Regions from separate parts of the Bradyrhizobium sp. Rc2d genome, predicted to be linked through region 1. Evidence: riboswitches for the same ligand, from Rfam matches in the RefSeq annotation. Region 1 holds a riboswitch; each other region holds the start of a gene.
What was found. A riboswitch is a leader RNA that binds a small molecule or an ion and turns the genes downstream of it on or off. The one in region 1 is predicted to bind cobalamin.
Positions count from the first base shown of each region.

Region 2: it holds a riboswitch for cobalamin, as region 1 does, so the genes downstream of both, metE (5-methyltetrahydropteroyltriglutamate--homocysteine S-methyltransferase) here and BLV07_RS47585 (TonB-dependent receptor) in region 1, are expected to answer to the same signal.
Region 3: it holds a riboswitch for cobalamin, as region 1 does, so the genes downstream of both, BLV07_RS12825 (TonB-dependent receptor) here and BLV07_RS47585 (TonB-dependent receptor) in region 1, are expected to answer to the same signal.

Region 1 covers NZ_FNCU01000012.1:180,855-183,116, reverse strand. Annotated here, with positions in the region: gene cobT (nicotinate-nucleotide--dimethylbenzimidazole phosphoribosyltransferase) at 1-440, shown strand, start outside; gene BLV07_RS17340 (histidine phosphatase family protein) at 447-1,019, opposite strand; cobalamin riboswitch at 1,092-1,293, shown strand; gene BLV07_RS47585 (TonB-dependent receptor) at 1,409-2,262, shown strand, end outside.
Region 2 covers NZ_FNCU01000040.1:49,347-51,608, forward strand. Annotated here, with positions in the region: gene metE (5-methyltetrahydropteroyltriglutamate--homocysteine S-methyltransferase) at 1-943, opposite strand, end outside; cobalamin riboswitch at 1,047-1,249, opposite strand; gene BLV07_RS34000 (nodulate formation efficiency C protein) at 2,247-2,262, shown strand, end outside.
Region 3 covers NZ_FNCU01000008.1:45,527-47,788, reverse strand. Annotated here, with positions in the region: gene BLV07_RS12835 (hypothetical protein) at 1-43, shown strand, start outside; gene BLV07_RS12830 (hypothetical protein) at 195-452, shown strand; cobalamin riboswitch at 542-756, shown strand; gene BLV07_RS12825 (TonB-dependent receptor) at 873-2,262, shown strand, end outside.

The sequences.
Region 1 (2,262 bases):
ATGCGGCCGGACGGGCGCACAAGGCGCGGGTGATCGATGCCGCGATCGCGCGCCATGGCATTGCGAGGGCTTCGCCTGAAAACATCCTGTGTGCCGTCGGCGGTCTCGAAATCGCGGCGATCTCAGGCGCGATCATCGCGGCTGCGCAACGCCGCATCCCTGTATTGATCGACGGCTTCATCGTGTCAGTGGCGGCGCTGGCGGCGGTGCGGATCAACCCGTCGTGCCGGCCGTTCCTGCTGCCGTCGCATCAATCGGCAGAGCAGGGGCATCGGCTGGTGCTGCGTGCGCTGAACGTGCAGCCGCTGATCAGCCTCGATCTCAGGCTTGGGGAGGGATCGGGCGCCGCGATCGCGCTGCCGCTGGTGCGGTTGGCTTGCGCGCTCCACAACGGCATGGCGACGTTTGCGCAGGCCAATGTACCGGATCGCCCGGCCTGACCCGGCTCAGGCCAACCGCTGATTGACGGAAACGACGCGCCACCCGGTGGCGAGCCGGTCGATCCGGGTGAGCGACAGCGGATCGATCACGAACCGCAAGGCGGCTTGCGGTGTCAGATCCAGCGCGATGCAGAGCGCAGCGCGGACCGTGCCGGAATGCACGACGAGCGCTGCCGAGCCCGCGCCGATCCGCGAGAGTCCCAGCCGGACGCGCGCGACCTGGTCCTCAAAGCTCTCGCCGCCCGGCGGACGGCCGCGCGCCGGATCGCTCCAGAACTGTGCATAAGCCTCGTCGCCAGCCGCGCCGATGTCGTCATGCCGACGGCCGGTCCATGCGCCAAAATCCTGTTCACTGAATTCGGGCATCAGCTCGGGCGCGAGTCCCAGCGCCTGCGCGGTCTCGACCGTGCGCCGCGACGGACTGGCATAGCTCGCTGCGCCTCGCGGCAGGTGCTGCCGCAGCGCCTGCAGTGGCGCGCGATCGCCGAGATTGGCCGGCGCGTCAGCCGCATGGATCGTCCCTTTGATGCCGTCGACCGGTGCATGCCGTATCAGCCAGAGGAAGGTCTCGCCTTCCATGCTCATCTCCGAGGAAGTTGGTTGCTGTGGCAATAACGCCGCAGCTTGCACATTGACTCTGTCTTGATCGTAATCCTAGATGGCTTCGACGGTTTCCCCGAGAGGGGATGAAAAGGGAATGCGGTGCGGGGAATTTGTCCCCAATGCCGCGGCTGCCCCCGCAACTGTAAGCGGTGAATCCTTCGTCAGAAGCCACTGGGTCCTCGGTCCCGGGAAGGCGACGAAGCGGTCACGACCCGCGAGCCAGGAGACCTGCCGTCAGCCGTGGTCACACGCGAAGATGTCGGTCGGGGAGTACAGACATTCGGCTTCATCGGACGGCTGACAAGCCCAGGGTGAGACCTCGTTCGCTGTGACGTGCCACTGACGTCATACCGAGGTTTCGAACCGTGTCTTCCATCCGCATTGTACGACCGCGCCGTTTCCTGCTTGCCTCCGCAGCTCTTACGTCACTAGCCGCCGCCGATGTATCTGCCGCGCTGGCGCAGCAGGCCCGCGAACCCCTGCCGCCGGTCGAGGTGTCGCCGGCGCAATCCCGCAAGCAGGCCAAGCCGGCGGGCCGCGAGGCGCAGAGCGCCCGCCGTGCAGCTGCACGCAGACCGGCAGCCGCATCCGCAGCGCCCAAGCCTGTCGTGCCGGCCGCCGCGGCAGCGACGCCGCTCAACAGCAATGCCGTGGCCGAAAGCGCCTCGCGGCTCGGCCTCACCGTGCGCGAGACGCCGGCGACCGTCGAGGTGATCTCGGCGGCGACGATGCGCGAGCAGGGCTATCGTACCGTATCGGAGGTGGCACAGGGCGCAGTCGGTGTCACCTCCGGCGACAACCCGGCTGAACCTTCGGCCTTCTCCATGCGCGGCTTCACCAACAGCCAGATCAACACGCTCTACAACGGCATCAAGATCGGTCCGCAGAACATGACCTCGCGGATCGCGGATACCGCCAATCTCGAGGCGGTGGAATTCCTGAAAGGTCCGGCTTCGCTGATCTCGGGCGAGGGCGCCGCCGGCGGCGCCATCAATTTCGTCACCAAGCAGCCGCACACCGGACCGATTCGGAACGAGGCTGATTTTTCCTGGGATTCCCTGAACTCGTTCCGCGTTCACTATGGTTCGGGCGGCAGCACCAACGTGCAGGGGCTGGACTACCGCTTTGACATCAGCCGTTCCACGCTCAACGGCTTTGCCGACGATACCAATATCAAGACGTTCGACACGTCCGGCCAGCTCAACTACCGCATCTCCGA
Region 2 (2,262 bases), on a different contig from region 1:
GCCATACATTCCGGCCGTCGACGACACCGAGCGAGATGACGAGATCACTTCGCCCGCCGGCAATGATCTGATCCAATAACTGTGGCGCTCGAACCAGATCGAGGTGCAATCCGGCAATTGGCAGCCTCAAGGCGGTGTCTAGATTGTCGCCGAGGTCGCCGAAATAGCTGGCAACCATGATCTTCATGGCCGGGCCCTCCTTGGCGAGCCGGTCATAGGCATGTAGCAAAGATTTTCGCGACCCCTCATCCAGATCAAGAACCAGGCAGGGCTCGTCGAACTGAACCCAATTTGCCCCGCGTTTGGCCAATTCCTGCAGAACCTCGATATAGGCCGGTATCAGATCATCCAGTAGTGAGAGTGGCAGGAACGCAGGATCGGCACTCTTGCCGAGCTTCAAGAATGTAACCGGCCCGATCAGGACAGGGCGGGTCTGGAAGCCAAGGGCCTTGGCTTCCTCATACTCCTCGATCGGCTTTCGAGAGCGCAATCTGAAAGTCTGTCCCCTGTGAAACTCGGGGACCATGTAGTGGTAGTTGGTATCGAACCACTTGGTCATCTCCTGCGCGGGTGCGCCAAATCCGCGCGGTCCGTGACCGCAACTCGCACCCTGGTCGTCGCATTGTGAACCGCGGGCCATGGCGAAGTACGTCTTGAGCGAAACGGATTCGGTTTTCGAGGCGTAGATCTCCGGGATAGCGCCAACCATGAGACTTGTGTCGAGCACCTGGTCATACAGCGAGAAATCGTTCGATGGAATGACCGTGACGCCGATAGATTTCTGACGAGCCCAGTTCGCGGCACGCAGGCCAGCTGCGTCCTCGAGCAACTGCTGTTCGCTGCTTTTTCCGGCCCAGTAGCTTTCTAGAGCGAGTTTGAGCTCGCGCCTGGGACCGATGCGTGGCGTTCCGAGCGTGGCAACCGGAAGAGAGAGAAGAGACATAGCGTTAACCCGATGTTGGGGGCAAAGGCCATGGCGGACGCAGGCAGGGGAAGTCGCGCGGTGCGACGGCTGCTTGGCGCACCACCGGGACACCCCGCCCGTGGACGAATATATTGTCGGGGCAGGTCTCCTGGCTCGCGGGTCATCGCTGCTGTCCGGCCTTCCCGAAGCCGCGCAGGCTTCAGTGACATCGTTGGACAGCGGCTCGCCGCTCACAGTTGCGGGGGCAGCGCCGGCATTTTCACCGGCTTCCCTCTTAGCTCCGGATCAAATGGAAACCGGAGAACCTCGACGACTTGGATTATCGGCAAGAGAACTCTTCCGTCAACCTCTCAGATTTGTCTCAAGCTAAATGCTGCGACATCTGCTACGCGAATGGCCATGCATCTCTATCGTTGAGACGATGTAGAAGCGCTCTCCAATCAGCGATATCGGAATGACCATCGGAGCTGCCCGCGGCCCGCACGCCGGATAGGTGGCAGGGACAAATGCGGCTTGCGCGGTCGGGACTGCGGCCTCGAGCAGAACGCATTTGATGCGAGTCCCGGCTTCCGAGCGGTTCTTCGAGCACGTCCGCCGTCCAGCCGCCTTCTCGACCAACAGGATCCGTGTTGAATAGGCCCAAGACACCTGGCGAAGCCAGCAACAGACCCGGCGAGCACGTTGATTTGCGGTGCCAGCCCGACTCCAAATGCTCGGCGGTGAAGATCGGCTTCGCGTCGTTGGCCATCGTGTGCAAAGCGCACCTGGCTGAGGCTGCTCTCGAATTCCGGAGCGCCGCATGTCGCGAAAGGCGCGCCAAACGCGCCAGGGCCCTTCGTCGCAAGTGCCCAACGGCATGGCAGAGATCGAAAGCCCATATTCCGGCAACGATACCGAACCAAACGGTTCAATGGCGGCAACGTGCTCCCAATTCTCATCAGGAACTTGGCACCGAGGCGTTCCGCTGCGCCGTCGAATACCCGCTGCGTGCGAGGTTGCATAAGCCGCGATGGATAGGCTGAATGGAAACATCGAGACGTGGGCAAGTCGGAAAGTCGACAAAGAGGACATAAAACCGGTGCGAATTGCCGTCTATTACGTGGCACGAAGAATGCAAGTCCTCGGCATGCCCAGTCTCCTCCTGCTGGGCAGGTCCAGCACAGCAAATTGAGGCTGTCGCTGGCAACTGAAGTTAGCGGCGCGCGACATAGAGGGGAGCGCATGCTCGCGCGGGACCGGCGGTCGCCCCGTTGCGTCGCCGCTAACTTCTTGCGCTCGCGCATAACAGGTTGAAGGTTGCCCGCTTTGGAATGATGTGTGGATGAATAGGCCGACGG
Region 3 (2,262 bases), on a different contig from region 1:
GGTCACCTGCACGACCTCCTGCACCCTCAAGGGGGCTCGCTGAGTTCTTGATGCGTGCGAAGGTCGGGAGCGACGCACCCAAAGTCGCTGACGACGCGCCAAAAGACAGGAGGCCGTCGGCGGTGCCCAGGCACCGGAACGATTCACTTGGATCAATCATTGAAGGAAGCGGGCAGGACGTGGAGTCCGATTGAATGGGTATGCTCGATCCCGGCCGCCTCCTGGTGTCGTGCTCGCATTGCGACGCTTGGCCGATGGCTGCCAACGTCAAACGTTCAACCTGGTCGGCATTCCCGCGTGAGGTCCGTTTCGTGTGTCGGCGCTGCCGCCGCGAGGAGACCGCGATCGTCTCTGCCTCCGGCGAACTGACGCCGATCAAGCGCATCGATGTTCCGCCACGCGACGTCGCCGTCGCTTGGGCGCAGGCCCAGCGCCCGCGAGGGCGGACGTAGCTGCTGGGCCGCTGCTTGCGGGACGCACCGGTAGCGGCGAGTTGTCGCTGCCAGATGCAACCGGCCGATTGACTCCCGGGCTGCACGACTCGTAAAAGATCCACGACGGTTCTCCTCACGGAGATCAAAAGGGAACGTGGTGCGAGATTTTCCCAACGCCGGGATCTTCTCAATGCCATGGCTGCCCCCGCAACTGTAAGCGGCGAATCTCTCGTCCTATGCCACTGGGAATCTCGGTCCTGGGAAGGCGACGGAGAGGTCACGACCCGCGAGCCAGGAGACCTGCCGTCAGCCGTGGTCACACGCGAAGATGTCGGTCGGGGAGTACAGACATTAGCTTCACCGGAGCGATCGATCGCTCCGTCGTGAAACCTCGTTCGCTGTGACGTGCCACTGACGTCCTGCCGAGGTTTTATTCGCATGTCTTCCGTTTCCGCCGCCGTCCGGTGCCGTCGCACGGCCTGGCTGGCGTCCAGCTTCATCATTCCCGTTGTTGTCCTCAATATGAGGGGCGCCCGCGCCCAGACTGCCGCCGAGCAGTTGCCACCGGTCGAAGTGACCAGGCCCGACGATCAGAACCGCACGCGTGCCAGGGCGAGCAGCGATGGCGACACGGGGAGGCGCCGGGCGATGCCGAACGGCGCGCCGACAGGGGCCGGCTCGTCCGGCTCTGGCGGCGAGGCGGCCAGCAACAATGGAGGCATCGTCGGCGCCGCCACGAGCGTCATCACGGCCGCCGACATCGCCCATGCGCCGTCGCAGACGCTTGCCGAGATCATCTCGACGCAAGTACCGGGCGCCCAGATCACGACGTTCTATGGCGGTCCGATCGGCGCCAAGACCAGTGTCGACCTGCGCGGCTTCGGCGCGTTCGCAACCGCCAACACGCTGGTGCTGGTCAACGGACGACGGCTGAACGACATCGACATGGCGCAGGTGGACCTTGCTACCATCCCGCTCAATTCCATCGAGCGTATCGAGATCACGCGCGGCAATTCCGGTGCGGTGCTCTATGGGGACAATGCGGTCGGCGGCGTCATCAACATCATCACCAAGAACGGCGTCGGCAGACCGCCCATGGCCGCGCGCATCGAGGCCGGCTTCGGCTCGTTCAACACCAGGCTCGGCAACGTCTCGACATCGCTCAATTCCGGTCCGTGGTCGACCTCGTTTTACGGCAATACCGTCAAGACCGATGGCTATCGCGACAACAATCGCTATTCCCAGGAGAACGGTGTCGGCAATCTGAACTACACGACGCCGGGGTTGACTGCTTTCCTGACCGTGACCGGCGACAATCAGGAACTGCGACTGCCGGGCGGCCGCACCGTCGATCCCTCGATCGGCCTCGATGAGCTCGCGACCAACCGGCGAGCGACCAGCACGCCCTTCAACTATGCCAACCAGCAAGGTTTTGGCGCGACAGCGGGTTTCACAAAAACCCTGGTGAACGGCGTCGATCTCATCGTCGACGGCGGCATGCGCGACAAGAGGCAGCAGAGTGCATTCTTCTCCAGTCCGACGCCGGTGCCCGCCTTCTTCACCTCGACCTATGTCGACGCCGATCTGACGACGTGGTCGATCACGCCGCGGCTCAGCGTGAAGAGCCTTCTGCTCGGAATGCCGTCGCAGCTCTTGACCGGCATCGACTATTACGATTCGAGCTTTCAGCAGAACCGCGGCGCCGGCCAGGGTCTCGCCGCCTGGCACAATTACGACCTCAGGCAGCAGACGGTTGCAGGCTATCTTCAGCACACATTGGGTGTGACGTCGGCGACCGACGTTTCCTATGGCGCGCGGGTGCAGACCA